4 regions of the Pantoea sp. Lu_F5_004 genome follow, and region 2 is predicted to be linked to each of the others. Evidence: predicted binding sites of a transcription regulator. Region 2 holds the regulator's gene; each other region holds the start of a gene.
What was found. The regulator PhoB, encoded in region 2, activates phosphate uptake and scavenging genes when phosphate is short. The targets are predictions, from matches to a motif close to CTGTCATAAAACTGNCNNAT.

Region 1 (7,766 bases), 1.3 Mb from region 2:
CATGTGACGCTGGAGCACATTGAACGCAATCTGATGAAGGGTAAAGCGCTGCGTGACATCGGGGCGTAACCGCCCCGCTTCAGGCTACCACTGCAGTTGCTGGCCGGCGTAATCGACGTAGTGATGACCACCGCGACCGCGCCACTGGATCAGCTGCTGGACGATACCGGCGGCACTCTCTTCTGCCGTCAGGGGCGCACTCTCGCCGCCCATATCCGTTTTCACCCAGCCGGGATGCAGCGTCAGCAGCGTCCCGCTCTGCGCTTCCACTGCCGGAGTCAGCGTGCGGCTCAGCATATTCAGTGCGGCTTTGCTGGCCGAGTAAATCGGCATCTGCGCCTCCGGATTTTCATTCAGGCTGCCGAGCTGGGATGAGGTCAGCGCCAGCACGCCTTCCTGTTTCAGCAGCGGCAACAGGATCTCTGCACTGCGAACCGGGGCGATCGCATTGGTCAGGAACAGCTGCGCCAGCGCCTGATCGTCACTCTGTGACACCTTCTGGTGCGCAGGCCCGGAAATTCCGGCGTTAATCAGAATCGCATCGAACGATTTGCCACTGAGCTGGCTGGCAAACTGTTGAACCGCTGATGAGTGAGTCATATCCAGCGAATGCCAGTGAATGTCTGGCCGGTTACCCTGCTCCGGGATGCCACTGCGATGCGTGGCCGTAACCTGCCAGCCCTCTCCGGCAAAGGCCTGCGCCACCGCCAGACCGATACCGCGTGAAGCACCAATAATCAGAACCTCTTTTTGCTGAGCCATATTTATTCCTCGTTGATTGTCTCGTCACAAGCTTAACGGTAAATCCGCCCAGGCAGCGGCCAGTTGTGCTGTTTAGTCGGGCGACCGCACTGCAGGTAAAACCCCACGGCGTAGCGCTGTTGATGGCTTTCCATCATTAAATCGCTTTATCTTTTACTTTTAACCGGTTAGAAGAGATAAACAGTCTGGCAGGCAGCAGTCAATTTGCCATTTTCGCATGGAGTCTGAATGAAAAAGCTCACCTTAGAGGTGGTGGCAAAAATGGCAGGCGTCGGGATTGCGACGGTCGATAGGGTGCTGAATGAGCGCGGCGGCGTCTCCCTGGAGACCAGCCGTAAAGTCCTGAAAGCCGCACGCGAAGTGGGGCTGAAGCGTCTGCTGCCAGAGGAGTACCAGCATCCGTGGCAGATTGAGGTGTTCCTCAGCAATAACGGCTCATCCTTTTTTCAGCAGCTCACCACCCATTTCAGTGAGGTTGCCAGTCAGCTTGGCTATCGCCGCCTGAAACTGCACAAAACCCTTGTGGCCGAAGCGCAGCCTGAGCAGCTGGCGCAAAGCATTATCGCCCGCAGCAGCAACCGCGACGGCATCATTGTTTTTGCGCATGACTCGCCGCCCATCTATCGGGCACTGGCGCTGTGCCGCAGCCGCAATGTGCCGGTAATCACCATCGTCACCGATCTGCCCGATGCCGACCGCTTGTGTCATGTCGGCATCGACCAGTATCAGGCGGGACGCACAGCCGGACTGCTGATGAGTAAGACAGTGAATCAGCCCGGCGACATTATGATGGTCAGTGGCCGTTTTGATTACCGCGCCCATCGTCAGCGTATCGCGGGATTCCGTGAGGCCATGGAGCAACGCGCGCCGCAGCGTCATCTGCGTGAAGTGCTGTCGGGTCAGGATCAGCGGGAGACCATCCGCAGTGAGCTGGCCCGCCATCTGCGTCCGTCGCAGGCGATTGCAGGGGTCTATAACACCGGCATGGGGAATAGTGATGTCAGCGACACCCTGCGCGCCCACCAGTTACTGGGTAAATGCACCTACATCACCCATGAGCTTTATGATGTCACCCGCCAGCTACTGCTGAACGATGAAGTGGCCTTTACCCTGGATCAGCATGCTCAGCAGCATGCCCGTTTAGCGATTGATCTGATGCTGAGTCATCTCGAAACCGGCTATCAACCAGATGTCTATCAGGCGGGCAAAGTGGCCTTTCGGCTGTTTACGGCGGAAAATATGGTGTGAGGTGGAATCTGTTTCCCCTGGTGAAGCCTGTCATTAAGGGAAACAGATTGGGCTCGATTAACCCGCGGTATCCCGGCTTTCATCGTCCGGGCTGTCGCCATCTTCATTACCCTGACTCTTCTCCACTTCCTGCGGATGTCCCATCGAAAGCGCCGTGGCGCTGGCCGGATCGAACAGTGACAGACTCTCAATCTGGTCAACCATGATCACTTTACGGAACGACATCGCATCTTTGGGTTTCGAGTCGAGCGTGATGCCATGCTCGGCGTACCATTTGCTGTAGTTATGTTCCACCGCCAGCTTCAGCGTCTTGCTGTCGCGATATCCGCTCAGCATCGGGATCAGCACGATGTTTTTGGTGCTCTCATATTCAAAGGTTGAAGCATGAACCATGCCGATGTAGATGCGGCGCGACTTCAGCGTAATCCACGCCAGTTCGCCCTCTTCCATACACTGAAACAATAATTGCTCCACGCCATTGGAGCGTGACAGTCGCTGATAGAGGTCTTTACGACCGGAGACGTTCAGTCGTGCGCTGCCTGCCCAGTTTGAGCGATAGAGACAGAGCAGAATGGCAAAGGCGAGCATGATCACCACCGGAGCCTGGATGCCCAGGAAGCTCCAGTTCATAAACTCCACCTGCCACTTCAGATGAACGCCGGGGATCATCTGGACAGCGTTGGCGATGCCGGAGATACAGAGCAGCAGTAACCAGACGATGCCGGTCGCGAACACACCCTGCAGGACGAAAATACAACCGTAAAGCGCGACCAGGAAATAGACATCCCAGCCCGACGAACGACGGATTTTAAAGCGGCTGTTCAAATCACGGCTGGTGTACCAGTAACCACTGACCATCAACACCATAAATATTGCGGTACCCACCTCACACTCCCTTTAACGTATTCACGTGGCGGGCAAAATCTTCATGGACTTCCTCGCTCAGCGTGTTGACCGAGATATTGCCGTTTTCATCAATAATGATGCGCTCACCTTCAGCGATAGAATCGTTGATATCCTGACGGGTCATGATCTGCAAAAACTTCTCGGGACTGGCAAAGACCGACTTAACAAATTTAAACATGGCGATCCACTTATTGGCCTGAAAATTGAAGTATGTGACCGAATCCACACTCTCGCCTGTTTAATTTCGGGTGAAATTTCTTAAAATCAATTAATTAGCGAAGCGGCAGCCAGACAACTGAAGCCGTTTTTCACTGAAATCTTCAACGTAACCAGCAGCCTGGCGTCGCCGCATCGCATTTTCACTGGGCGGGCCTGCGACGACGTGAAATCGCCTCTCCGTCAGGAAGCGCTAAGCTCAATGGTTAGCCGCTTTCTGTCACCCTGTCTGAAACGCATCGAGGAATGTTTGCATGAAACTACGAACACTGGGCCGTACCGGTCAGCGCGTCTCCGAAATTGGCTTTGGCGCATGGGCTATTGGCGGAACCTGGGGAGAAGTAAGCATGGAGGATGCCAAAGCCGCGCTCAACGCCGCGCTGGATGCGGGCATCACCTTTATTGATACCGCCGATGTTTATGGCGATGGCCGCTCCGAAAAGATCATCGCAGAGGTGCTGAATCAGCGCGGCGGTGAGCGCCCGTTTGTAGCGACCAAGCTGGGGCGTCGCCTTTCGCCGCACGTCGCTGAGGGCTACAACGCCGAAAACCTCAACGCGTTTATCGAACGCTCACGCGAAAATCTGCAAACCGAAACGCTGGATCTGGTGCAGCTGCATTGTCCGCCGACCGAGGTCTACTACAACCCGGACGTGTTTGCAGTGATGGATGAGATGGTTGCCGCCGGAAAAATCCGTCATTACGGCGTTTCCGTTGAGAAAGTCGAGGAAGGTCTGAAGGCGCTGGAATTTCCCAGCGTCTCGTCGATTCAGCTGATCTACAACATTTTCCGCCAGCGTCCGGCGGAACTGCTGCTGCGTGAGGCGAAACGCCGTGATGTGGCAATCATCGCCCGTGTGCCGCTGGCTTCAGGCTTACTGACCGGCAAAATGCGCGCCGACAGCGTCTTTGCCGCTGACGACCATCGCACCTTTAACCGGAATGGCGAAGCATTTGATAAAGGCGAGACCTTTTCCGGCGTGCCTTATGAGGTGGCGCTGGAGGCGGTTGAGGAGATTCGCCGCTTTGTCACGGGCGATACCACCATGGCGATGTTTGCGCTGCGCTGGATCCTGATGAACGAGGATGTCAGCGTGGTGATTCCTGGTGCGAAAGACCGCGAACAGGCTGAAGCCAATGCCCGCGCCAGCGACGTCGATGCGCTCTCTGCAGATACGATGACGGCGCTGAAAGAGATCTATCAGGAGAAGATCGCGCCTCACGTCCATCAGCGCTGGTAAACGCGCGTTACAACGCCTGGGCGCAAGCCCAGGCGGAACTCCACGCCCACTGGAAGTTATATCCCCCCAGCCATCCGGCGACATCGGCCACTTCACCAATAAAGTAAAGTCCCGGCACCGCGCGCGCCTCCATGGTTTTTGAGGAGAGCTGGGTGGTATCCACGCCGCCCAGCGTCACTTCCGCAGTACGATATCCCTCGGTGCCGTTTGGCTGGATGCGCCAGGCGTGCAGCGTCTGCACCAGTTCGGTTTGCTGTTTGCTGTTGAGCTGCTTCAGGGTGATATCCGGCACCACCTTCAGCGCCTGCAGGACTTCCACCAGGCGCTTCGGCAGGATTTTCGCCAGGCTGTTCTTCAGGCTGAGATTCGGATGTGCTTCACGCTGCGCCGTCAGAAACGCCTCAAGCGGCGTGGCAGGTGACAGATCGATGGTGACGAATTCTCCGGGTAGCCAGTAGCTGGAGATTTGTAACACCGCCGGGCCGGAGAGGCCGCGGTGAGTAAACAGCATTGCCTCTTTGAAGCGGGTGCCATCCTGCGCATCGATAGTGGTCTCCAGCGCGACGCCTGACAGCGTCTGCAACTGCTCCAGCAGCGGCTTGTGCAGGGTAAAGGGCACCAGCGCCGCCCGCGTCGGAAAGACGCTCAGCCCGAACTGCTCCGCTATTTTATAGCCAAACGGCGTGGCACCCAGGCCAGGCATCGACAGACCGCCGCTGGCGATGACCAGCTTCTCCGCCTGAACCGTGCTGCCGTTAAGTTGCAGTGTATAACCGCTTTCATCGCGCGCCACGCTGAGCACTTCACTGCGCAGCCGCAGGGTGACATTGCCCTTGTCACATTCGGCCAGCAGCAGATCGACAATCTGCTGGGCGGAGTCGTCGCAGAAGAGCTGGCCCAGGGTTTTTTCGTGCCAGGCGATCCCGTGGCGGTTAACCAGATCGATGAAATCCCACTGGGTATAACGCGCCAGCGCCGATTTACAGAAATGAGGATTGTGCGACAGATACGCCGCCGGTTCAGTGTAGAGATTGGTGAAGTTGCAGCGGCCCCCGCCAGACATCAGAATCTTGCGTCCTGGCTTTTTGCCGTTATCCAGCAGTAACACGCGGCGCCCCCGCTGTCCGGCCTGGGCGGCGCAGAACAGCCCTGCTGCTCCGGCACCAATGATGATAACGTCAAACTGTTCCACTACGACTCACTCACTTTACTGGAAAGGCGCAGATTGTAGTGATCTGCTCACTGAGACGCCAGCGTCAAAAAATTGCCGTAAATGTGTCATATTGTATCTGTCTAATATCTAACCCTTTTTCGTTGAGTTACCCTTAACCCTTACGAAGAAAGGTTAAATTAGCGCTATATTTTCCTTTCCCATACAGCACGTTGTCGCGGATAATGCGCCGCGTTCATGTCCTCCAAAAATGGCGTAACGTTTATGCTACATCTGTTTGCTGGTCTAGACCTCAGTACTAGCCTGTTATTGGTTCTTGCCCTGCTGTTTGTATTGTTTTACGAAGCGATCAACGGTTTCCACGACACGGCCAACGCAGTTGCGACGGTCATTTATACGCGTGCCATGCGTGCCCAGCTTGCTGTGGTGATGGCGGGTGTATTCAACTTCCTTGGCGTGCTGCTCGGTGGATTGAGTGTTGCTTACGCTATTGTTCATATGCTTCCCACCGATCTGTTGTTAAATGTTGGATCGGCTCACGGTCTCGCCATGGTGTTTTCTATGCTGCTGGCGGCGATTATCTGGAACCTCGGCACCTGGTATCTCGGTCTGCCGGCCTCCAGCTCCCATACGCTGATCGGCGCCATTATCGGTATCGGTCTGACCAACGCCCTGATGAGCGGAACCTCGGTGGTTGACGCGCTCAATATCCCGAAAGTCCTGAACATCTTCCTTTCTCTGATCCTGTCGCCGATTGTCGGCCTGGTGATGGCGGGCGGCCTAATCTTTATTCTGCGTCGCTACTGGAGCAATACCAAAAAGCGTGCGCGTATTCATATGACGCCTGCCGACCGCGAGAAGATCGACGGCAAGAAAAAGCCGCCGTTCTGGACCCGTATCGCCCTGATTGTTTCGGCAATTGGCGTGAGCTATTCGCACGGTGCGAATGACGGTCAGAAAGGCATTGGCCTGATCATGCTGGTCCTGATTGGCGTGGCACCAGCCGGGTTCGTGGTGAATATGAACGCCTCAGGTTATGACATCACGCGCACCCGCGATGCGGTCAATCACCTGGAGCAGTATTACCAGCAGCATAACGCCGCGCTGACGCACATCATCCAGATGGCACCGCCTAAGCTGCCCACGCCGGAAGAAGTGCCCGCAACCAGCTCGCAGGAATTCCACTGTGACAGCGCGCGCGCATTGCAGGCGGTACAGCGTGCTCAGGTATTGCTGAATAATCTGCAGAGCTACGATCAGCTGACGGTTGATCAGCGCGGTCAGATGCGTCGCCTGCTGCTGTGTATCTCAGATACCGCCGATAAAGCGGCTCGTCTGCAGGAAACCACGCCAGATGACAAACGCTTCCTCAATAAGCTGAAAAGCGACCTGCTTGGCACCATCGAGTATGCGCCAATCTGGATTATTGTGGCCGTGGCGCTGGCGCTGGGCATCGGCACCATGATCGGCTGGCGTCGCGTTGCCACCACCATTGGTGAGAAAATTGGTAAAAAAGGCATGACTTATGCGCAGGGAATGTCAGCACAGGTGACCGCCGCGCTGTCGATTGGCGTTGCCAGCTATACCGGCATGCCCGTCTCCACCACGCATATCCTCTCTTCATCGGTGGCCGGTACCATGCTGGTCGACGGTGGCGGATTGCAGAGCCGGACCATCAAGAATATTGCCATGGCGTGGATCTTCACCCTGCCGGTTTGTATTCTGCTGTCAGGTTCGCTCTACTGGATTGCTTTAAAACTGGTGTGATACCAGCCAGCTAAAAAAAGGCGACGCAAGTCGCCTTTTTTAATGCCAGATCGCCAGCGCCACCAGACTGATGACCACCAGTCCGCACAGCGCACTGGTCAGCACAAACTGCCCCCGCACCCGCTCGCAGCGCCGGATAAATTCATCATCGTGATGATCAAGATAGCGTTTTGCCCAAATGTAGGTGACCAGTCGCACCTGCTTGCTCGGCTGACCGTGAGAGGTGAAGAACCCCGCCCCATCGACATACTGATACAGCAGCGGATCACAACCCCGTAATACCGCCAGTAGCGCGCGTAGAGACGAAAAATAGCGCGCCATATTCACGATACACACCACACAAAGAGCCCAAAAAAGCGCAATAGTGCTGATCATATTCTCCCCCTCCCGACTGGAATCGCAGTAACAGACCCCGTGTCTGACACGGAGCCCGCCTGCAGAAAAAACCAGCCACT
Region 2 (7,766 bases):
CCGTTAGCGTTTTGATCCACCAGCGCACCGCTGCCCGCGCCCAGCTTAAACAGGCAGAGGTAGACCAGCGTCAGGCCCAGACCGGCGATTAACCCTGCCAGCACGGTATAACGGGTCAGCAGCGCGGCATTATCGACGCCACGCGAACGGGCGGCGTTGACAATCACGATGCCAAATACCAGCGCGCCCAGCGTATCCATGGTCAGATAGCCATTGACGAAACCGCTGGAGAAGGCCGCACGCTGATAATCAGCGGTAGCCGGAACCGTGCCGCCGGCGGGCCATACCAGGGCAGCAACGCCCAGCACGGTCAGCGCAATAATTTTTAATGGTGCAAGGAAGTGCCCTACCGTGTCGAGTAGCTTGCCGGGATAGAGCGACACGCCAATCACCAGCGTGAAGTAAATCAGGCTATAGATAAACAGCGGCAGCGCGCCATCACCGGTCAGCGGGGCAATACCCATCTCAAACGAGACCGTGGCCGTACGCGGTGTGGCAAACAGCGGCCCGACAGCCAGATAGCAAACTGTGGCCAGCACGATGCCAGCGACCTTGCCAATCGGGGTGCTGAGCGCATCCACGCCGCCGCCAACGCGGGCCAGCGCGATCACGGTCATCACGGGCAGACCGACTGCGGTAATCAGAAAACCAATCGCGGCGGTCCAGACGTGTTCGCCAGACTGAATACCGACCATGGGCGGGAAAATGATGTTGCCCGCGCCAACAAACAGGGCGAATGTCATAAAGCCCAGCGCGAGAATGTCCTTCGAAGTTAAACGATGTGTCATACGGCCTGTCACTGATGTTGCGGTGGAAGTTGGGTTAGTGTTGTCCCCTCGCTGCGTGTAAACCGCGACCAGGCTGACAATGTCAGCGCATTATGCTCGTCGCAGGGTAAAGCACAGGTGATTTGAGCTGCTTTTATTCTGTTCACAGAGGGATGGATCGACAACGGCGCTAAGTAAAACGTTTATAGCGGTGAAAGGCAATACGGGATCGGAAAACCAGAAGGTTATGCCGCCATTTTTTCAAAAGGCAGTGGATAGCGTTAATTTTTGCAGCAGGCACACAAGATGATGTGCCTAAATAATAGACAGAGCGTGAGAAATCCCCGCATAAACGGGCATGAAGATACACAAAAGGCGCGTTTTACGCGCCTGCCTGCACAACGTTACAGCACTACCAGACCTGATTCGCGATATCGACCACTAAGCGAATCTTCTGCCACTGCTGCGCTTCGGTCAGGCTGTTGCCCTCTTCGGTTGAGGCAAAACCACACTGCGGACTGAGGCAGATTTGATCCAGACTGACATACTGCGCCGCCTCTTCCAGCCGGGTTTTTACCTGCACCGGATCTTCCAGCTCTCCTATTTTGGTCGTAATCAGACCCAGCACTACCTGCTGATGGCCCGGCCTGATATAACGCAGTGGCTCAAAGCCGCCGGAACGGGCGTTGTCATACTCCAGGAAGAAGGCATCCACGTTGACGCTGCCGAACAGGATTTCTGCGACCGGCCCATAGCCGCCTTCAGAGATCCAGGTTGAACGGAAGTTGCCGCGACAGACATGCAGACCCACGGTCAGATCGGCAGGTTTACCTTCCAGCGCTTTATTCAACACCTGAGCATAAGTCTGTGCCAGCTGGTCAGGATCGTCGCCACGCGCCCGGATATCGCGCTTCTGATCTTCAGAACAGAGGTAAGCCCAGACGGTATCATCCAGTTGCAGATAGCGGCAGCCCGCGTCATAAAACGCCTGAATAGCTGCTTTGTAGGTCTGCGCCAGATCGTCGAAGTAGTCTGCCAGATCGGGATAGACTTCCGCGTCGATCACCTTGCGGCCACCACGGAAGTGCAGCACGCTGGGGCTGGGAATGGTCATCTTCGGCACCGCATCACCGGCAATACTCTGCAGGAAGCGGAAATGCGCCAGCATCGGATGATCCGCCGGGAAACCGAGTTTACTTACCACTTTCACGCCATGCGCTTTGGTCTGCACGCCATTAAACTGAATGCCCTGCTCCGCTTCATAGCGCTCTACGCCATTCAGGCCATAGAAGAAGTCGAAGTGCCACCAGCCGCGACGAAACTCGCCATCAGTGACCACTTTCAGGCCGTTTTCCCGCTGTTTCGCCACCACATCGCAAATCGCCTCATCTTCAATCTGGCGCAGGGCAGCCGCATCAATCTCTCCGGCTGCAAACTGTTCGCGCGCCTGCTTAATGGCGGCGGGACGCAGAAAGCTGCCAACGGTATCGGCACGGAACGGGGCGGTTTCTCTTTGCATGATCACTCCTGTCTCCCCTGCCGGTAATGACGGCAGGAAATAGTTGCATCCTGATATAAATAGCCATCTGGATGGCTACACGTCTGAATACAGAGTGGCATGAGCGGCTTTCTTCTGCAACTGAAGAAAATTCAGTGATGTTGAAAAAAATTCACTTTCGGGGGGTTAACGCAGCGCGGCGCGCGCCTGCGTCATCTGACTGTCAGAGAGCGGCAGATAGCCCGCTTCGCTGACCCGCCGCTGTCCCTGTGCTGAAAGTACCTGCTGCAGAAACGCGGCCACCAGCGGCGGCAAAGGTTTGCCGGGCGCTTTATTCACATAGAGATAGAGCGGGCGCGCCCAGGGATAGCGGCCACTGCGGATGGCATCGGCATCCGGGGTAATCGCCTGCCCCTGATCATTCATCACCGCCAGCATTTTTACGCCGCTGAGATGAAAGCCAAAACTGGCGTAGCCGATGCTGCGTGAATTACCGGCCACCGCCTGCACTACTGCGGCCGAACCGGGAAACTCCGCCACGTCGCTGCGAAAATCACCTTTGCACAGCGCCTGCTGCTTGAAGAAACCCCAGGTGCCGGAGGCGGAGTTACGTCCATAGCGCTGAATCGGCCGTTTGCTCCACTGCGCGCCGGTTAAGCCGAGATCGCCCCAGCGCAGCGGCACGCTGTGTGCGCCACACAGACGGGTAATCGAGAAGATGGCGTCGAGCTGACGCGGTTCAATCTGCTGCAGCGGATTGCGCTGATTCACCACCACCACCAGCGCATCCATAGCCACCGGAACCGCCAGCGGCGGATAGCCGTAGCGCGCCTCAAAGGCCTGGCGTTCATCTGCCTGCATCGGGCGGCTCATCGGACCGAGTTGTGCTGCACCTGCCGCCAGCGCGGTCGGCGCAGTAGAAGAGCCGGAGGCCTGAACCTGGACATTGACGCCCGGTGCCTGGCGACTGAAATCTTCGCCCCACAGCGTCATCAGATAGCCCAGCGTATCCGATCCGACGCTGCTGAGATTGCCGGAGAGCGCGCCGGGCTGAGCCAGTGCCAGGCCCGGCAGCAGAGTAATGATCAACAAAAGAAGGATGCGCATCAGGGAGATCCGGCAGCAATTAATGAACGGCATTCTCCTGCATCACGCTGCTGACAATCAACCTCGCTGGCAGCGTAAAGGTAAAACAGGTCTCCTTGTGCGGCACGCTGGTGATATCGAGCCGGGCGTTATGGTGGCTCAGAGCATGTTTCACTATCGCCAGTCCCAGCCCGCTGCCGCCGGTCGCACGCGAACGGGCTTTATCGACCCGGTAGAAACGCTCGGTAAGACGCGGAATATGTTCTGAGGCGATGCCCGGCCCGTTATCGCACACCCGGAAAATGGCCCCCTGTTTGCCGCGCAGCCAGCTGATATCAATTCGCGTGCCATACGGTGTGTGGTTTACCGCGTTGTAAACCAGATTGGAGATGGCGCTGCGCAGCTGTTCATCGTTGCCGAACACTTTCAGATGGGGATCGGTATGGAAATGGATGTCGTGACGGCCGCCACTCAGCGTTGCCGCCTCATGCTGCAGCAGTTTCAGCATCACCGGCACATCGACCTTCTCTTTCAGATCGATTGCGGGCGCGGCTTCAATGCGCGACAGCGTAAGCAGCTGTTTGACCAGGCTGTCCATGCGGCGCGTCTGCTCCGACATGGTGTGCAGCGCTTTGCTGCGCGAAGGCTCGCTCATCACCGAGTCGTTCATCATCTCCAGGTAGCCCTGCAGCACCGTGAGCGGTGTGCGCAATTCATGGCTGACGTTGGCAAAGAAGTTGCGGCGCGCCCCTTCTAGCTGATGCATCTGCGTGACATCACGCGCCACCAGCAGCCACTGCCCTTCGCTGTAGGGCATGACGCGGAACTCCATGTGAAGTTTGTTGTTCAGCACCAGCGTCAGCGGCTTGTCGAAATCGCGCTGGCGAAGATAGCGGGAGAACTCCGGATAACGGAGCAGATTGAGGATGTTCTGGCCATTATCTTCCGGCCAGCGCAGACCCAGGTGCTGCTGCGCCAGGCCGTTACACCAGAAAATGGTGCCCTCTTCGGTAGTCAGGATCACCGCATCCGGCAGCGACTCGGCACCGCTGCGGAAACGCTTAATCAGATTGCCCAGTTCACGCCGTCGCCGCCGGTTGCGGAGCTGCATCTGGTAAAGACCATAAAACAGCGGTTCCCAGCTGGCACGCCCGGCCGGTGGCGTCATGGTGCGGTCGAGCCACAGCCAGTGCGACAGCCGCATCAGATTGTGAAAATGCCACAACAGCACCGTCAGCACGCTCAGTAGCAGCCACCAGGGCAGACCGCCGAACAGCAGGCCCAGCAGCACTGCGGGCAGACAGACCAGCAGCAGTTCTGTCAGTAATCTCTTCCAGGAGAGGCGTTCCAGCACGGTTAAGGCTCCGTTTAGTAGCGGGCAGAGAAACGATACCCTGTTCCGCGAACGGTTTGTACCATGCGATCGTGGCCGGACACTTCCAGCGCTTTACGTAAACGGCGGATGTGAACATCGACAGTACGATCTTCCACATACACATTGGTGCCCCAGACGTGGTTCAGCAGCTGTTCGCGGCTGTAAACGCGTTCCGGGTGGGTCATAAAGAAGTGCAGCAGCTTATATTCGGTGGGGCCCATCTCCAGCGGCGTGGTTTCGGACATCACGCGATGTGAGGAGGGATCCAGACTCAGCCCCTGCATCTCAATCACCTCTTCCACGGCCATCGGCGAAATACGGCGCATCACCGCTTTGATTCTCGCCATCAGCTCTTTAGGTGAAAAGGGTTTGGTAATGTAATCATCGGCACCTACTTCCAGGCCGCGCACCCGATCCTCCTCTTCGCCGCGCGCGGTGAGCATCATCACCGGGATATCGCGGGTCATCGCCTCGCGTTTCAGGTGCTTGATAAACTGAATACCGCTGCCACCGGGTAACATCCAGTCCAGCAAAATCAGATCGGGCCAGGGTTCAATCAGCTTGCCAACGGCGCTGTCATAATCTTCCGCCTCGATTGGCTGATAGTCGTTCTGCTCCAGAACAAAACACAACATTTCACGGATGGGGGCTTCATCCTCCACAACCAAAATGCGCTTAGCCATTATTACTCCTGCTGATTATGACGGATGTCACTGAGATTCGCGGCGCCATTATGCGTCAGATTTGTGACACTTTTATGAAAAACATAACCTGCCTGTAACCTCACTGGTAATCATTTATGACAGCGCAGCGACAATTTTTTGCTTTGGCCGCAGAGCCAGTATAATCGCCGGGCGAATCACAACGGCAGGGACTCATCATGCGCATCATTCATACTGCGGACTGGCATCTGGGGCAGTTCTTCTACAACAAAAGTCGGGCAGCCGAACATCAGGCGTTTCTCGACTGGCTGTTGATCCAGATTGAACAGCATCAGGTGGATGCGTTGATCATCGCAGGCGATCTGTTTGATACCGGTACACCGCCCAGCTACGCCCGCGAGATGTTCAACCGCTTTGTGGTGGCGCTGCAGCCCAGCGGCTGTCAGCTGATTGTGCTGGCGGGCAACCACGATTCCGTTGCTACGCTGAATGAGTCGCGTGAGCTGCTCGCCTGCCTCAATACCCGGGTGATCGCCACCCCGCAGGAGAAGGATGATGTGCTGCTGCTCAACACCCGCCAGGGCGAGCCGGGCGCGCTGCTGTGTGCGATTCCCTATCTGCGGCCGCGCGATATTCTGCGCAGCCGGGCGGGTCAGTCGGGACGCGACAAGCAGACCTCGCTGCTGGAAGCGATCGCCCACCACTATCATCAGCGTTTCACTGCCGCCCAGGCGCTGGGCCATGCACTGCCGATTATCGCCACCGGCCATCTCACCACCGTCGGCGTCAGCCAGAGCGATTCGGTGCGCGACATCTATATCGGGACGCTGGATGCCTTCCCGGCCAGCGCGTTTCCCGCGGCTGACTATATCGCACTGGGGCATATTCATCGCGCCCAGCGCGTCGCGGGCAGCGAACATATCCGCTACAGCGGCTCGCCAATTCCGCTGAGCTTTGATGAGCTGGGCACAGAAAAAAGCGTCTTCCTGCTGGAGCTCACCACCAGCGGCCTGCAATCAGTCACGCCGCTGGTGGTGCCACAGGCGCAGCCGATGCAGGTGCTGAAAGGATCGCTGGCGCAGATTGCAGAGCAGTTAAACGCCTTCAGCACGGCAGAGCAGGAGAAGCCGACCTGGCTCGACATCGAAGTCACCACCCAGGAGTACCTCAGCGATCTGCAGCGTCAGGTAGAAACCCTGACCGCCACGCTGCCGGTCGAAGTCCTGTTGCTCCGCCGCAGCCGTGAACAGCGACAACAGAGCCTGGCGCGGCTCGACAACGAAACCCTGAGTGAGCTGAAGGTGGAGGAGGTCTTTGCCCGCCGGCTGGCGCTGGATGAGGAGCTGCAACCGGCACAAATCGCCGAGATGACCACCCTGTTCCGCCAGACGCTGGCCGCCATGGAAGAGACCCAATGAAGATCCTCACGCTACGGTTCAAAAACCTCAATGCCCTGCGCGGTGAATGGTTCATCGACTTCCGCGCCGAACCTTTTGCCAGCAACGGCCTGTTCGCCATTACCGGTGCCACCGGCGCCGGTAAAACCACCCTGCTGGATGCCATCTGCCTGGCGCTCTATCACCAGACGCCGCGCCTGGGCGCGATTTCCCAGAGCCAGAATGCGCTGATGACTCGCGACTGCGCCGAATGTCTGGCCGAGGTGGAGTTTGAGATCAAAGGAGAAGCCTGGCGCGCCTTCTGGAGCCAGAACCGCGCGCGCGGCACTGCCGACGGCAAGCTACAGGCACCGCGCGTTGAGCTGGCACGCTGCGCCGACAACATCATTGTTGCCGACAAAGTTGGTGACAAGCTGAAGCTGATCGAAACCCTCTCCGGGCTCGATTTCGAAAGGTTTACCCGCTCGATGATGCTGTCACAGGGCCAGTTCGCCGCCTTTCTCAACGCCAAAGCCAGTGAGCGCGCGGAACTGCTTGAGGAGCTGACCGGCACCGAAATTTACGGTCTGATTTCCGCCGCCATCTACGAGCGCCACAAAGAGGCAAAAACCCAGCTGGATCTGCTGCGCAGCCAGGCGGGAGCGATGGCGCTGCTGGATAGCGACGCACGCGACGCGCTGCAACAGCAGCTCACCGAGCTGACCGATGCGGAACAGCGGCTCAGCGTGCACTATCAGCAGGCGCAGCAACAGCAGCAGTGGCAACAGCAGGCGCAGCAGTTACAGCAGGAAAATGCGCAGGCTGACATCGCGCTGCAGCAGGCCCAGGCCGCATCCCAGGCGGCAGAAGCCGATCGTCAGCGGCTGGCACGCAGCGAACCGGCTGAAAAGCTGCGGGTAAAACTGCAGCAGCGCGACGCGTTACGTACCGAACAGCAGCAGGTCGTGAGCCGCTGTCAGCAACTCACGGCGGCACAGGAGC
Region 3 (7,766 bases), 1.0 Mb from region 2:
TGGCGATGAAAGCCGCAACCGATAACGGCGGAAATCTGATCAAAGAGCTGCAGTTGGTGTACAACAAAGCTCGTCAGGCCAGCATCACCCAGGAACTTACCGAGATTGTCGGTGGAGCCTCCGCGGTTTAACCAGGTTTGGAATTAGGTAGAGGATTCAAGATGGCAACTGGAAAGATTGTCCAGATTATCGGCGCCGTTGTTGACGTCGAATTCCCTCAGGACGCGGTACCGCAAGTGTACAGCGCCCTCGAGGTTATGAATGGTGATGCGCGTCTGGTGCTGGAAGTTCAGCAGCAGCTCGGCGGCGGCGTAGTACGTACCATCGCAATGGGTACGTCTGACGGCCTGAAGCGTGGTCTGAGCGTCAACGACCTGCAGAAACCGATTCAGGTACCCGTCGGTAAAGCGACCCTGGGCCGTATCATGAACGTTCTCGGCGAGCCAATCGATATGAAAGGCGAGCTGAAAGAAGAAGATGGCAGCGCAGTAGAGATCGCCTCTATTCACCGCGCCGCCCCTTCTTATGAAGATCAGTCTAACTCGCAGGAACTGCTGGAAACCGGCATCAAGGTTATCGACCTGATGTGTCCGTTTGCCAAAGGCGGTAAAGTCGGTCTGTTCGGTGGTGCGGGTGTAGGTAAAACCGTCAACATGATGGAACTGATCCGTAACATCGCGGCTGAACACTCAGGTTACTCAGTGTTTGCCGGTGTGGGTGAGCGTACTCGTGAGGGTAACGACTTCTACCACGAAATGACTGACTCTAACGTTATCGATAAAGTTGCACTGGTCTATGGCCAGATGAATGAGCCGCCGGGTAACCGTCTGCGCGTAGCACTGACCGGTCTGACCATGGCGGAAAAATTCCGTGATGAAGGCCGCGACGTTCTGCTGTTCATCGATAACATCTACCGTTATACCCTGGCCGGTACAGAAGTTTCTGCACTGCTGGGTCGTATGCCATCTGCGGTAGGTTACCAGCCAACGCTGGCAGAAGAGATGGGTGTGTTGCAGGAGCGTATTACCTCCACCAAGACCGGTTCAATCACCTCCGTACAGGCCGTTTACGTCCCTGCGGATGACCTGACTGACCCATCACCAGCAACCACCTTTGCGCACTTAGACTCAACGGTAACGCTGAGCCGTCAGATCGCCTCTCTGGGTATCTACCCGGCCGTTGACCCGCTGGACTCTACCAGCCGTCAGCTGGATCCGCTGGTTGTCGGTCAGGAGCACTATGATGTTGCACGTGGCGTTCAGTCACTGCTGCAGCGTTATCAGGAACTGAAAGACATCATCGCCATCCTCGGTATGGATGAGCTGTCTGAAGAAGACAAACTGCTGGTGGCACGTGCGCGTAAGATTCAGCGCTTCCTGTCTCAGCCGTTCTTCGTTGCAGAAGTATTCACCGGTTCACCGGGCAAATACGTGACGCTGAAAGACACTATCCGTGGCTTTAAAGGCATCATGGAAGGTGAGTTTGACCACCTGCCAGAGCAGGCCTTCTACATGGTTGGCGCCATCGAAGAAGCCGTGGAAAAAGCGAAGAAACTGTAATAACGGTTTCCCGGGAGGAAGATTATGGCTATGACTTATCACCTGGATGTGGTCAGCGCAGAGGAGCAGTTGTTCTCTGGTCTGGTACAGAAAATTCAGGTGTCAGGTAGCGAAGGTGAACTGGGGATTTTCCCTGGCCATGCGCCGCTGCTGACTGCCATTAAGCCTGGAATGATCCGTATCGTGAAACAGCATGGCGAAGAGGAGTATATCTACCTCTCTGGCGGCGTGCTGGAAGTGCAACCGGGCAGCAGCACCGTTCTGGCCGATACCGCTATCCGCGGTACCGATCTGGATGAAGCGCGCGCTCTGGAAGCAAAACGCAAAGCAGAAGACCATATGAACAGCAGCCACGGCGACGTGGACTATGCTCAGGCCTCTGCCGAGCTGGCGAAAGCCATTGCTAAACTGCGCGTGATCGAACTGACCAAAAAAGCGATGTAATCCAGCTTTATGCGTCATGAAATGCCAGCCCTCGGGCTGGCATTTTTTTTGTCTGCTGCGCCTGATCTGCCTGTCCGCCTAATTTCGGCCTGAGAAAAATGTAGTAATCTCAATCCCAAACCGTTTTACTTTCACCCGTAAAAATTCACTCAGGATAGTTATGTCTAACAGTGCGATGAGTGTGGTGATCCTTGCTGCTGGCAAGGGCACCCGTATGTATTCCGATCTGCCTAAAGTTCTGCATACGCTGGCAGGCAAACCCATGGTTCAGCATGTGATTGACGCGGCTAAGGGGCTGGGTGCACAGCAGGTTCATCTGGTTTATGGTCACGGCGGCGATCGCCTGAAGGCGACCCTCACTGACAGCACGCTCAACTGGGTGCTGCAGGCCGAGCAGCTCGGCACTGGCCATGCGATGCAGCAGGCAGCGCCCGCATTCGCTGATGATGAAGATATCATGATGCTTTACGGCGACGTGCCGCTCATCTCTCAGGCGACACTACAGCGACTGCGCGAAGCCAAACCGCAGGGCGGCATTGGCTTACTTACCGTGGTACTGGACGACCCAACCGGTTATGGCCGCATTGTGCGTGAGAACGACACCATCACCGGTATTATCGAACAGAAAGATGCCAGCCCGGCACAGCTCACCATTAAAGAGATTAACACCGGCATTCTGATCGCCAACGGCGGCGATTTAAAACGCTGGCTGGCGCAGCTCACCAACAATAATGCGCAGGGTGAGTATTACATCACCGATATTATCGCGCTGGCGCATCAGGAAGGTCGTGTGATCAACGCGGTTCATCCTGCACGCATCAGTGAAACTGATGGCGTCAATAACCGGCTGCAGCTGGCGACATTAGAGCGCACTTACCAGGCTGAACAGGCGGAAAAACTGCTGCTGGCTGGCGTGATGCTGCGCGATCCGGCCCGTTTTGACCTGCGCGGGACGCTGACGCACGGGCGGGATGTTGAAATTGACACCAACGTCATTATTGAAGGCCAGGTCACGCTGGGTGCACGCGTCAGAATCGGCGCAGGCTGCATTATCAAAAACAGCGTGATTGGAGATGACTGTGAAATCAGTCCCTATTCGGTGATCGAGGATGCGAATCTCGCCACTGCCTGCACCGTCGGACCTTTTGCCCGTCTGCGTCCTGGCAGCGAACTGGCCGATGCCGCCCACGTGGGCAACTTCGTCGAAATGAAGAAAGCGCGTCTGGGCAGAGGATCGAAAGCGGGGCACCTCTCCTATCTCGGTGATGCGGAGATTGGCGACAACGTAAATATCGGTGCAGGCACCATTACCTGCAACTACGACGGTGCGAACAAATTCAAAACCGTGATTGGCGATGATGTGTTTGTGGGCTCAGATACCCAGCTGGTGGCGCCGGTCAGCATCGCGGCAGGGACCACCATTGCGGCGGGCACGACCATCATGAAAGATGTGACCCAGGCCGGTCTGGTCTATAACCGTAAAGAGCAGAATCATAAAGCGGACTGGCAGCGTCCGGTGAAGAAAAAATAAATTTTTAACGGCCCGCTTTAATGCGGGCCGATGCAGTGCAGTGCCAAAACTATAATCCCCACTCTCTACAAGGCTCGGGGAACCGGCAAAGCCGGATATCAGGTCGCATGACAACAGAAGTGGCGAAAAGCCATGTAGTCAGGAAAACATCATTATGTGTGGAATTGTTGGTGCAGTAGCGCAACGTGATATCGCAGAGATTCTGCTGGAAGGTCTGCGTCGTCTTGAATATCGCGGATATGATTCGGCCGGTCTGGCCGTGGTCGATCGTCAGGGGCACGTCACGCGCCTGCGGCGTTTAGGGAAAGTGCAGAAACTGGCGGAAGCCGCTGAGCAGCAACCGCTGATTGGTGGCACCGGCATCGCGCACACGCGCTGGGCTACCCATGGCGAACCGTCGGAAGCGAACGCGCATCCGCACGTCTCAGAGCACATCATCATCGTGCACAACGGCATCATTGAAAACCATGAGCCATTGCGCGCTGAACTGATCGCGCGCGGTTACGTCTTTGCCTCTGAAACGGACACCGAAGTGGTGGCGCATCTGGTTCACTGGGAGCAGAAGCAGGGCGGTTCGCTGCGTGAAGTGGTGCTGCGTGTGATTCCGCAGCTGCGCGGTGCCTATGGCATGGTGATCATGGACAGCCGCGATCCGTCACTGCTGGTGGCGGCCCGTTCCGGTAGCCCACTGGTGATTGGTCGTGGCATGGGCGAAAACTTTATCGCCTCGGATCAGCTGGCTCTGCTGCCGGTGACCCGTCGGTTCATCTATCTGGAAGAGGGTGATATCGCCGAGATCAGCCGTCGCGATGTCACGGTGATCGACCGTGAAGGCAACACCGTGACCCGTGCCGAGATCGAATCGAACCTGCAATATGACGCCGGTGACAAAGGCATTTACCGTCACTACATGCAGAAAGAGATCTACGAACAGCCCATGGCGCTGAAAAGTACCCTGAGCGGTCGGTTCAGCCAGGGTCAGGTTGATCTCAGCGAACTGGGCGCGGGCGCAGAAGCGCTGCTGAGCCAGGTTGAGCATATCCAGATTATCGCCTGCGGCACCTCCTATAACTCCGGCATGGTGTCACGCTACTGGTTTGAGTCGCTGGCAAACCTGCCCTGTGATGTCGAGATTGCCTCGGAGTTCCGCTATCGCAAATCAGCCGTTCGCAAAAACAGCCTGCTGATCACCCTGTCGCAGTCGGGTGAAACGGCAGATACCCTGGCGGCGCTGCGTCTCTCTAAAGAGCTGGGCTACCTGGGCTCGCTGGCGGTCTGCAACGTGGCCGGTTCGTCACTGGTGCGGGAATCTGACCTGGCACTGATGACCAAAGCGGGCACCGAAATTGGCGTCGCCTCTACCAAAGCGTTCACCACCCAGTTAGCGGTGCTGCTGATGCTGGTGGCGAAACTGGGCCGTCTGAAAGGGATGTCTGCCGAGACTGAACATGAGATCGTTCATGCACTGCAGGCGTTGCCGAACCGGATTGAGCAGATGCTGGCGCAGGATAAGCTGATTGAAAATCTGGCAGAAGGCTTCTCTGACAAGCATCACGCACTGTTCCTGGGTCGTGGCGATCAATATCCGATTGCCATGGAAGGGGCGCTGAAGCTCAAGGAGATCTCCTACATTCATGCGGAAGCCTACGCCGCAGGCGAGCTGAAACATGGCCCGCTGGCGCTGATTGATGCGGACATGCCGGTGATCGTGGTGGCACCTAACAACGAACTGCTGGAGAAGCTCAAATCCAACATCGAAGAGGTACGCGCACGCGGTGGCCTGCTTTATGTCTTTGCCGATCAGGATGCGGGCTTCAGCGACAGTGACGGAATGAAGATTATCCCGTTGCCGCATGTCGAAGAGGTCATTGCGCCCATCTTCTACACGGTGCCGCTACAGCTACTCTCCTATCACGTCGCCCTGATCAAAGGGACCGACGTCGATCAGCCACGTAACCTGGCAAAATCGGTTACTGTGGAATAACCGGGTGGGCCCCGTCGCGGGCCCACTTTGCTCCGGCCCTTTGTCATATAACTGTCATATTTCGTACATTTCACTGTCATCAAACTGTCCTATTTTCCCTCCTGCAGCAATCACAGATTCTTACTAAAACGGCCCCAAGCCTGACTTTTCTCCCCTGGAGGGAATATGACACTGATGCGTAGCACCGTAGCCCGAATCCTCGCCACCACCTTCGCCGTAAGCGCGGTATCTGCTTTTGCGGCAACCGATCTCACTGGCGCAGGCGGGACGTTCCCGGCGCCGGTTTATGCCAAGTGGGCAGCAGAATATCAAAAAGCCACCGGTAGCAAAGTTAACTACCAGGGTATCGGTTCATCTGGCGGCGTGAAACAGATCATCGCCAAAACCGTCGATTTCGGTGCATCCGATGCGCCAATGAAAGATGAAGATCTGCAGAAAAATGGCCTGTTCCAGTTCCCGACCGTGATCGGTGGCGTGGTACTGGCGGTTAACCTGCCGGGTATCAAGTCAGGTCAGCTGACGCTGGATGGCAAAACCGTCGGTGATATCTACCTTGGCACCATCAAAAAGTGGAACGACCCGGCGATTGCCAAACTTAACCCAGGCGTGAAACTGCCAGAGACCAACATCAACGTGGTACGTCGCGCTGATGGTTCAGGCACCTCGTTCGTCTTCACCAGCTATCTGGCGAAAGTGAACCCGGACTGGAACAGCAAAATTGGTAAAGGTAACACCGTTAACTGGCCGGTCGGTCTGGGCGGTAAAGGCAACGACGGCGTCGCCGCCTTTGTTCAGCGTCTGCCGGGTTCAATCGGCTACGTGGAGTACGCCTACGCTAAACAGAACAACCTGACCTACACCAAACTGATCGATGCTGATGGCAAAGCGGTTGCCCCAAGCGAAACCAGCTTCAGTAATGCCGCGAAAGGCGCTGACTGGAGTAAATCGTTCGCGCAGGATCTGACCTTCCAGAAGGGCGCTGATGCCTGGCCAATCTCGTCAACCACCTTTATTCTGATCTACAAAGATCAGGCTAATGCGGCCAAAGGCGCTGAAGTACTGAAATTCTTCGACTGGGCTTACAAAAGCGGCAGCAAAACCGCCACAGCGCTGGATTATGCTGCGCTGCCAGAGAGCGTGACTGAACAGATTCGCGCCGCCTGGAAAGCCAACATCAAAGACAGTTCTGGTAAAGCGCTTTATCAGTAATTGACCGACCCTGACCGGACAGCAGTCCGGTCAGACTCAACGGGCGGCGTCATGCCGTCCTGATAACTTCTGAAGACTGAGACTTCTATGGCTGCAACGAAGCCGGCATTCAAAGCCCCAGGCAAACAAGGTGACAGAATTTTTGGCGCGCTGGTCAGGCTGGCTGCGCTGATTGTCCTGTTACTGATGGGCGGCATTATTGTCTCCCTGATCATCTCCTCGTGGCCCAGCATCCAGAAGTTTGGTTTCGCCTTTTTGTGGACCAAAACCTGGGATGCGCCCAACGAACAATTTGGTGCACTGGTACCGATCTACGGCACCCTTGTGACCTCCATTATTGCCCTGATTATCGCAGTACCGGTGAGTTTTGGTATCGCGCTGTTCCTGACCGAACTTGCGCCAGGCTGGCTGCGTCGCCCGCTGGGCACCGCCATTGAGCTGCTGGCGGCCATTCCCAGTATTGTTTATGGCATGTGGGGTTTGTTTGTTTTCGCGCCGCTGTTTGCCGAATACTTCCAGACACCGGTCAATGACGTGCTATCGGGCATTCCGATTGTCGGCGAGCTTTTCTCCGGCCCCGCTTTCGGTATCGGCATCCTTGCGGCGGGTGTGATTCTGGCGATCATGATCATCCCTTACATCGCCTCGGTCATGCGCGACGTCTTTGAGCAGACCCCGGTGATGATGAAAGAGTCAGCCTACGGCATCGGCTGCACCACCTGGGAAGTGATCTGGCGCATCGTACTGCCCTTTACCAAAAATGGCGTGATTGGCGGCGTGATGCTCGGACTGGGTCGTGCGCTGGGTGAAACCATGGCGGTGACTTTTATTATCGGCAACACCTACCAGCTCGACAGCCCGTCGCTGTTTATGCCGGGTAACAGCATCACCTCGGCGCTGGCCAACGAGTTCGCTGAAGCCGAATCGGGCGTGCATGTCGCCGCGCTGATGGAGCTGGGACTGATCCTGTTTGTGATTACCTTTATCGTGCTGGCGATTTCAAAGCTGATGATTATGCGGCTGGCGAAAAGTGAAGGAG
Region 4 (7,766 bases), 830 kb from region 2:
ATGCCGGTGCGGTAATGGTTGCTGTCGAGCCGGCCCTGTTTAAAGTCGAGGCGCAGGCCGCGAATTTCCGTGGTCTGCGGAAAAGAGCCGATGGTGGTGGTAGGCCAGGCTGGCAGATTGAAACGCTGACGCTGCAGGACCGCCCGCACCGGATAAGCGCTCTGGCGTTCGCTGTGCTGTGGGGTAATGGCCTGCAGACGCTGGCTCACCGCCGCATTATGCACGCGGCGGGAGTGAGCGCGGGCGTGTACCGGTGCGCTCCAGGCTTCCAGCGCCGTCGCATCGTTGTTGTTGAGTGCCTGACTCAGCAGCGAGAGCTCGGCACATTTCTGCAGCGCAAAGGCGAACCAGCTTTTGACTTCATCATCCAGACGGGTCTCGACGCTCAGGTCGATAGGGCTATGCAGCAGCGAGCAGGAGGAGCCAATCCACACCTGTTCACGCGCTCTGGTCAGCGGCTGCAAACGGCTGAACCAGCGGCTCAGATCGGCGCGCCAGACGTTGCGTCCGTTGATCACGCCGAGCGACAGCAGCCAGCTGGCGGGCAGTTGCTGATTCAGTTGCTGAATATCATCACCTCCATGGGCCAGATCGACATGCAGCCCCTGCACCGGCAGCGCACGAATCACATCAATGTTCTGGCCGATGCAGTCAAAATAGGTGGTCAGCAGCAGTTTGCTGTGACCCTGCAGTGCGTCATACGCCGGCTGGAAGGCTTCGCGCCACGTCTGCGGCAGCTCCAGCGCCAGAGCAGGTTCATCAATCTGTACCCATTCGATGCCGCGCTTTGCCAGTTCCGCCAGCACCTGCTGATAGACCGGCAGAATCCCCTCCAGCAGCGACAGACGTTCAAACGGCTCACCCTTCACTTTACCCAGCCACAGATACGTCACCGGCCCCAGTAGCACTGGCTTGATGTTGTGTCCCAGCGCCAGTGCCTCATCCACCTCGTCCAGCAGTTGGGTCCAGGTCAGTTTAAACGTCTGACCCTGGGTAAATTCCGGCACCATGTAGTGATAGTTGGTGTTAAACCATTTGGTCATTTCTGCCGCCGCTGCAGGCTCGCCGGTCGGCGCACGACCGCGTGCCAGGCGGAACAGGGTGTCGAGGTCCACGGTGCCGGCTTTGTTCTGATGACGCGCGGGCACGTTGCCCAGCATCAGGCTGGTGGTCAGCACATGGTCATACCAGGCGAAATCGCCGACCGGCAGCAGATCGACGCCCGCCTCTTTCTGTTGTTGCCAGTGTCGCGCACGCAGCTCACGGCCCGTCGCCAGTAACGCCTGCTGCGTGCTGTCGCCAGCCCAGTAACTCTCCAGCGCTTTTTTCAGTTCACGGCGCAGGCCAATACGGGGAAAGCCGAGGGTATGGTTCAGGATAGTCATGTGCTGTTCTCCAGATAATCTTTCACTTTGGCTTAAATGGGCAGCCAAAGATGTTTAGCCGTCCAGATGTTTACACTGCTATACTCTGCGGGTACTGTATATTGCTCAAGCGCAATATGTTCATTTTCGATGTGAAGGACTCTCATGATCGAACTCAAGCACCTGCGGACGCTTCAGGCTCTGCGCAATACGGGCTCGCTGGCGGCGGCCGCGGCCCAGCTTCATCAGACGCAATCGGCGTTGTCTCATCAGTTCAGCGATCTGGAGCAGCGACTGGGATTCCGCCTGTTCGTGCGTAAAAGTCAGCCGCTGCGCTTTACGCCGCAGGGCGATATTCTGCTGCAGCTGGCCGAGCAGGTGCTGCCGCAGATTCAGCAGGCATTGCAGGCCTGCCATGAGCCGCATCAGACCACATTACGGGTGGCGATAGAGTGCCATAGCTGCATTCAGTGGCTGACCCCCGCGCTGGATAAATTCCGCCAGAGCTGGCCGCAGGTGGTGATGGATTTCAAATCGGGCGTGACCTTTGATCCTCAACCCGCCCTGCAACAGGGTGAGCTGGATGTGGTGCTGACCTCCGATATCCTGGCGCGCTCGGGTCTGTTCTACTCCCCGATGTTTGATTATGAAGTACGTCTGGTGCTGGCAACGGATCACCCGCTGGCGCAGGTTGAGCAGATTTCGCCGGAAGATCTAGCCGATGAGGTGTTGATGATCTATCCGGTGCAGCGTCAGCGTCTGGATATCTGGCGTCACTTTCTGCAGCCCGCAGGCGTCAGTCCGGCACTGAAAAGTGTGGATAACACCCTGCTGATGATTCAGATGGTCTCGGCGCGTATGGGGATTGCCGCGCTGCCGCATTGGGTGGTGGAGAGTTTTGAGAAGCAGGGTCTGGTGGTCACCCGCACGCTGGGTGATGGCCTGTGGAGCCGTCTTTATGCGGCCGTGCGCGAAGGGGAGCAACGTCAGCCGGTGCTGGAAGCGTTTATCCGCTTTGCCCGTCAGCACGCCTGTGAGCATCTGCCTTTTGTGCGCGACGCCGCGCTGCCCGGTGCGGTGTTGCAGCGGTAATCTGGCGGGCACAAACCTGCGCGAAGGCGGGCAAAATCCCCTATAATGCGCAGCCTGTCGACTGACCACGAGAAGATTTCACCATGACTAACAATGATATTCTGCGCAGCGTGCGCTACATGCTCAACCTGAGCGATGCCAAAATGGTGGAGATTTTTGCGCTGGCGCAATGTGACGTGCCGCTGGCGGATATTCAGGCGTGGCTGAAAAAAGATGACGATGCTGCGTTCCGTGCCTGCCCCGATGTGCTGATGGGTTATTTCCTGAATGGCCTGATCTTCTACCGTCGCGGTAAAAGTGAAGATGCGCCCGCACCGTCGATTGAGCGCAAGATGACCAACAACATCTTCATGAGAAAGCTGCGTATCGCTTTTGATCTGAAAACCACCGATATTCCTGATGTACTGAAGCGCGTGAATTTTACCGTTTCACAGGCTGAGATTGGTGCGATTTTCCGCAAACCTGATCATAAGAACTACCGCGAATGCGGCGATCAGATTCTGCGTAACTTCCTGAAAGGGCTGGCGATGATTCAGCGTCCTAAGAGTGAGAAGCCTGCTTAACGTCTGTGGCTGATCGCTTCGGGTACCTGCGTGGTCAGAGTGGCGCATCTGATCGCAAAGAAAGCCTGCATCCATGCAGCACGGCCTCGCCATCCCTGGCTCGGACGCTTTGCTCCTCAGTTGCGCCACCTCTTCCCTCAAGCTTCTTCATGGCTTTTTAATCAGCAACACCAGGCCAGCGCTGGGGAGTGAAAGCGGGTCATCGGTGGAGCGTTCGTCGCAGGGGGAAAAAGCGCCGGGCGCGTTTCTGAACCATCCTGTAAGATTCCTTCACGATCGCACACGCCAACTCCATCGCGAATGCTCTACGTTTCAGCGCGCCATCCCCTCTTTCATATTCGCTCTGAGCCCCTGGTTCAACTGCGATGATGCTGTTAAGTCTCCCGGGCTGGCGCGTCTGAAGAGCGAAGCGTCCGGGCCAGGGATGGCCCGGCCGATCAACAGGGATGTGAGATTCCTTCGCGATCGGACGCGCCAGCCCGGGAGGCCGCACCCATGCAACAGCCCTGTTTATGATCGGTCACTGCGCCCCACCACCCAGCGCTTGTGCACCCACAGCGAGGCGAGGATCACCAGTGCGCCCGCAATAAAGCCTGGCCAGTGCGGTTTCTCCTGCCAGATAGCCAGATTCACCAGCAGCCCGGCAGGAACGTGCATGTTATTCATAATGCCCAGCGTACCGGCATCGACCTGGGTCGCACCATAATTCCACATAAAATAGCCCAGACCAGAAGCCGCAATGCCCAGCCAGACCAGAATGCCCCACTGCAATGAGGTGGTCGGCAACTTCTGCGGATTGCCCCAGGCACACCATGCGATCACCGCAATCAACACCGCACCCAGATAGAACCAGGAGAAGGCCGCGTGCTGCGGCATCGGGCGGGTCTCCTGCAGACGCTTATAGCCCACCATTCCCGCCGCAAAGCAGATGTTTGCCAGTTGCACTAACAGCAGACCAAACCAGAAATGATCGCTGACTTTGTCATAGCGAATAATCGCCGCACCTGCCACAGCCAGCAGTGCACTGAAGATATAGCCGATGCGCAGTGGACGACGGCTGATCAGATCGTAAATCAGCGTCACATAAAGCGGCGTCATCACCGTAAACAGCAGGAATTCCGACACGCTAAGGTAGAGATAGGCTTCAAAACTCAGCAGATACATCACGCCCAGCTGCAGCATCCCGACCAGCATGTAAAGCAACAGCGTTGAAGGGCGATGACCACGCCAGCGCAGGAAAGGTAAAAATACCAGCGCAGCCAGCGCCAGTCGCATCAGTACAGAGAACCAGCTGTCCACCTGCCCGGCAAGATATTCGCCGATCAGACTGAACGAAAAGGCCCACAGAATGGTGGTAATAATCAATAAAAACACGGTGACGACCCCGAAATTAACAGGCCGTCAGTGTAAACAATGTGCTGCCATCAGGCTGTGAAATCTGGTTGACATCTGATTACAAAACAGGCGATCAGAATGCCCATCGGAAAAGGGCTTTCGCTTCCTGACATAACTGTCTGCAGAAAGATCTTTCAGCCAGATAAAATGCGCGAAATGATCCATCACATGATCACTTCCGCTCCAGAATGTAATAAAAGTGTAACAAATGTGTCATTCATCACAGTAACGTTGCGCAACTAACACTATTCTTTGCGCGAAATGGAACATTCTGCGTCCATTTTCTTCTGCTCTTTTCCTGCCCCAACCTGCTGGGAATTAAAAACCATAATGTGCCCTGGAGGGCCTCACTGATGCTGAGCATTTTTAAACCTGCACCACGTCAGCCGCAGGTGGCGGAGGATCACGTTGATCCGCTCTACCGTCGTCTGCGCTGGCAAATTTTCATCGGGATCTTCTTTGGTTACGCCGCCTACTATCTGGTCAGAAAAAACTTCGCACTCGCCATGCCCTACCTGGTAGAGCAGGGTTTTTCACGTGGCGATCTCGGTTTTGCCTTATCCGGGATATCTATCGCCTACGGCTTTTCAAAATTCATCATGGGATCGGTCTCTGACCGCTCAAACCCGCGCGTCTTCTTACCGGCAGGCCTGATTCTGGCCGCGACAGTGATGCTGATTATGGGATTCGTGCCCTGGGCCACCTCCAGCATCATGGTGATGTTCGTGCTGCTGTTTATCTGCGGCTGGTTCCAGGGCATGGGCTGGCCACCTTGTGGACGTACCATGGTTCACTGGTGGTCGCAGAAGGAGCGCGGCAGGATCGTTTCGGTCTGGAACTGCGCCCATAATGTCGGCGGCGGTATTCCGCCTCTGCTGTTCCTGCTCGGTATGGCGTGGTTCAACGACTGGAAAGCGGCTCTCTATATGCCGGCGTTTGGCGCCATCGCCATTGCTATTCTGGCCTTTGCGCTGATGCGCGATACGCCGCAATCCTGTGGTCTGCCACCGATTGAAGAGTACAAAAACGACTATCCGCCCGACTACGATGCCAGCCACGAAGAGGAGCTGACGGCTAAACAGATCTTCATGAAATATGTACTGCCGAACAAGCTGCTGTGGTACATCGCGCTGGCCAACGTATTTGTTTATCTGCTGCGCTACGGCATTCTCGACTGGTCGCCGACCTATCTCAGAGAAGTAAAACACTTCACGCTGGATAAATCGTCGTGGGCTTACTTCCTGTATGAGTATGCGGGGATCCCCGGGACGCTGCTGTGCGGCTGGATGTCGGACAAAGTGTTCCGCGGTAATCGCGGTGCGACCGGGGTGTTCTTTATGACGCTGGTAACCATCGCGACCGTGATCTACTGGCTCAACCCGGCGGGCAATCCTGGCGTCGATATGGCCTGTATGATTGTGATTGGCTTCCTGATCTACGGTCCGGTGATGCTGATTGGTCTGCACGCGCTGGAGCTGGCGCCGAAAAAAGCGGCGGGGACGGCGGCGGGCTTCACCGGCCTGTTCGGCTATCTGGGTGGATCGGTGGCAGCCAGCGCCATTGTCGGTTACACCGTCGATTACTTCGGCTGGGACGGCGGCTTCATGGTGATGATTGCTGGCTGTGTGCTGGCGGTTATCCTGCTGTTACTGACCATGGTCAGCGAACACAAACACAAAAAGACCTCTGCCTGACGGCAATAAAAAAGGGCCGGATGTCCGGCTCTTTTTTACGCAGACGGCTTAAGCAAGATAGAGCGTGCGCAGCGTCTGCGGCACGGCATCATCGGCATTTGAACCGATCACATCCAGCTCCGGCAGCGTATCTTTCAACCGCTGATGGGCGTTCTGCATGATAAAGCCTTTACCCGCCATGCTCAGCATCTCCACATCGTTCATGCCGTCGCCAAAGGCGATACAGCTTTCCAGTGAGTGGCCCAGCGTTTTCGCCACCGCTTCCAGCGCATGCCCTTTCGACACGCCGCCCGCCATCACTTCCAGGCAGGTAGGCAGCGAGAAACTGACGTTAACCCGGTCGCCCCAGCGCGCTTCAATCGCCTGTTCCATCGGGATCAGATGCTCGGGATTTTCGCAGGTGAAAAAGACCTTGCTGATATTATCGGTTGGCAGCAGACCCGGCTCATAGACCTGATAGTTGAACACCGACTCGCGGAAATAGTCCTGCTCAGCCGGGCTTGAGCGGCTGACAAACCACTCATCGTCGCGGTAAACGTGGGTCAGAATATCGCTGTGATGATATTGCAGGCCAAACAGATCGCTGGCGATATCCTCATCCAGATTATGACTGAACACCAGTTCGCCCTCTGCGTTGTGCACGCGCGCGCCGTTTGAGGTGATCATATAGGCCGGAATCGCCAGGCTGTCGCGCATCTGTCCGACATCGATATGATGACGGCCGGTGGCGAATATAAAGTGAATATCTTTCGCAACCAGTTGCTGCAGCGTTTCACGCGCAAAAGGGGTCAGGCGATGTTCGGGAGAAAGCAGCGTGCCATCCAGATCGGATGCAACGATGTGATACATGAATACCTCGGGTATCTGGTTCTGCCGGCCTTAACCGGTCGGATAAATAACGTCAGTGGTGCGAGGAAAAAAGTCGACCACTGCATTGAGTGCTTCGGCGCGCATCTCATCCTTTTCAAACAGGATCTCATGACGCGCACCGTCGATCACCCGTGGCTTATTGCCCTCACACGGATGACCCGCCGCCGCCATCGCGGCACAAAAAAGGTCCTGCGAACGATTGTCGACCACCCGATCATCGCTGGCCTGTAACAGCAGCAGTGGCGTGGTGATTTTATCGACCTGACTGATGATGTTGCGACCCGCATGGACGCCTTCACGTACCCAATGGTAGGTTGGTCCGCCAACGCGAATCGCCGGATCGTCCGCATAAAAGCGCAGGTTTCGCCGATAACGCTCGGTGCTGTGCGTCAGCCGGTTAATGCCAAACGGATGCGCACGCCAGCGGCCGGTGCCGAGCGCATAGCCATCGCGCATGGCCGGACGCTTCTCCGCCCAGTCCAGAATCCGATGAGCCAGAAAAGAGGGCAACGGTAAAGCAATGCCAAACATCGGCGCCACCAGCGCGGCCGCATGAAACGCCTGCGGCTGACGCGCCAGAAACAGCGTTAAGATTGCGCCGCCCATGGAGTGAGCCAGCGCATAGCGCTGCTGGTAGTGACCGCTGATAATCTCTTTCAGATAGAGCGTTTCAAGGTCGTCGACATAATGGGTAAATTCCGCCACGTGGCCACGGTGTGAATCTTCCAGCAGGCGATCGGAACGCCCCTGACCGCGATGGTCAAGGATCACCACATCAAATCCGCAGT

Region 1: the regulator PhoB is predicted to act here: its motif matches at 5,638-5,657, upstream of pitA (inorganic phosphate transporter PitA).
Region 3: the regulator PhoB is predicted to act here: its motif matches at 5,559-5,578, upstream of pstS (phosphate ABC transporter substrate-binding protein PstS).
Region 4: the regulator PhoB is predicted to act here: its motif matches at 4,603-4,622, upstream of glpT (glycerol-3-phosphate transporter).

The regions. Positions count from the first base shown of each region.
Region 1 covers NZ_CP194946.1:311,912-319,677, reverse strand. Annotated here, with positions in the region: gene ACR8BN_RS01490 (sugar porter family MFS transporter) at 1-69, shown strand, start outside; gene ACR8BN_RS01485 (SDR family oxidoreductase) at 85-762, opposite strand; gene ACR8BN_RS01480 (LacI family DNA-binding transcriptional regulator) at 991-2,010, shown strand; gene ACR8BN_RS01475 (hypothetical protein) at 2,068-2,895, opposite strand; gene ACR8BN_RS01470 (hypothetical protein) at 2,897-3,094, opposite strand; gene ACR8BN_RS01465 (aldo/keto reductase) at 3,387-4,373, shown strand; gene ACR8BN_RS01460 (NAD(P)/FAD-dependent oxidoreductase) at 4,381-5,565, opposite strand; gene pitA (inorganic phosphate transporter PitA) at 5,809-7,311, shown strand; gene uspB (universal stress protein UspB) at 7,351-7,686, opposite strand.
Region 2 covers NZ_CP194946.1:3,121,575-3,129,340, forward strand. Annotated here, with positions in the region: gene brnQ (branched-chain amino acid transporter carrier protein BrnQ) at 1-788, opposite strand, end outside; gene ACR8BN_RS14625 (cobalamin-independent methionine synthase II family protein) at 1,180-2,286, opposite strand; gene ACR8BN_RS14630 (PstS family phosphate ABC transporter substrate-binding protein) at 2,452-3,372, opposite strand; gene phoR (phosphate regulon sensor histidine kinase PhoR) at 3,392-4,705, opposite strand; gene phoB (phosphate response regulator transcription factor PhoB) at 4,720-5,409, opposite strand; gene sbcD (exonuclease subunit SbcD) at 5,607-6,806, shown strand; gene ACR8BN_RS14650 (AAA family ATPase) at 6,803-7,766, shown strand, end outside.
Region 3 covers NZ_CP194946.1:50,291-58,056, reverse strand. Annotated here, with positions in the region: gene atpG (F0F1 ATP synthase subunit gamma) at 1-131, shown strand, start outside; gene atpD (F0F1 ATP synthase subunit beta) at 162-1,559, shown strand; gene ACR8BN_RS00260 (F0F1 ATP synthase subunit epsilon) at 1,584-2,003, shown strand; gene glmU (bifunctional UDP-N-acetylglucosamine diphosphorylase/glucosamine-1-phosphate N-acetyltransferase GlmU) at 2,164-3,534, shown strand; gene glmS (glutamine--fructose-6-phosphate transaminase (isomerizing)) at 3,689-5,518, shown strand; gene pstS (phosphate ABC transporter substrate-binding protein PstS) at 5,684-6,727, shown strand; gene pstC (phosphate ABC transporter permease PstC) at 6,815-7,766, shown strand, end outside.
Region 4 covers NZ_CP194946.1:3,947,273-3,955,038, forward strand. Annotated here, with positions in the region: gene metE (5-methyltetrahydropteroyltriglutamate--homocysteine S-methyltransferase) at 1-1,385, opposite strand, end outside; gene metR (HTH-type transcriptional regulator MetR) at 1,530-2,456, shown strand; gene ACR8BN_RS18300 (DUF1456 family protein) at 2,540-3,019, shown strand; gene ACR8BN_RS18305 (carboxylate/amino acid/amine transporter) at 3,530-4,393, opposite strand; gene glpT (glycerol-3-phosphate transporter) at 4,768-6,108, shown strand; gene yigL (sugar/pyridoxal phosphate phosphatase YigL) at 6,157-6,957, opposite strand; gene pldB (lysophospholipase L2) at 6,988-7,766, opposite strand, start outside.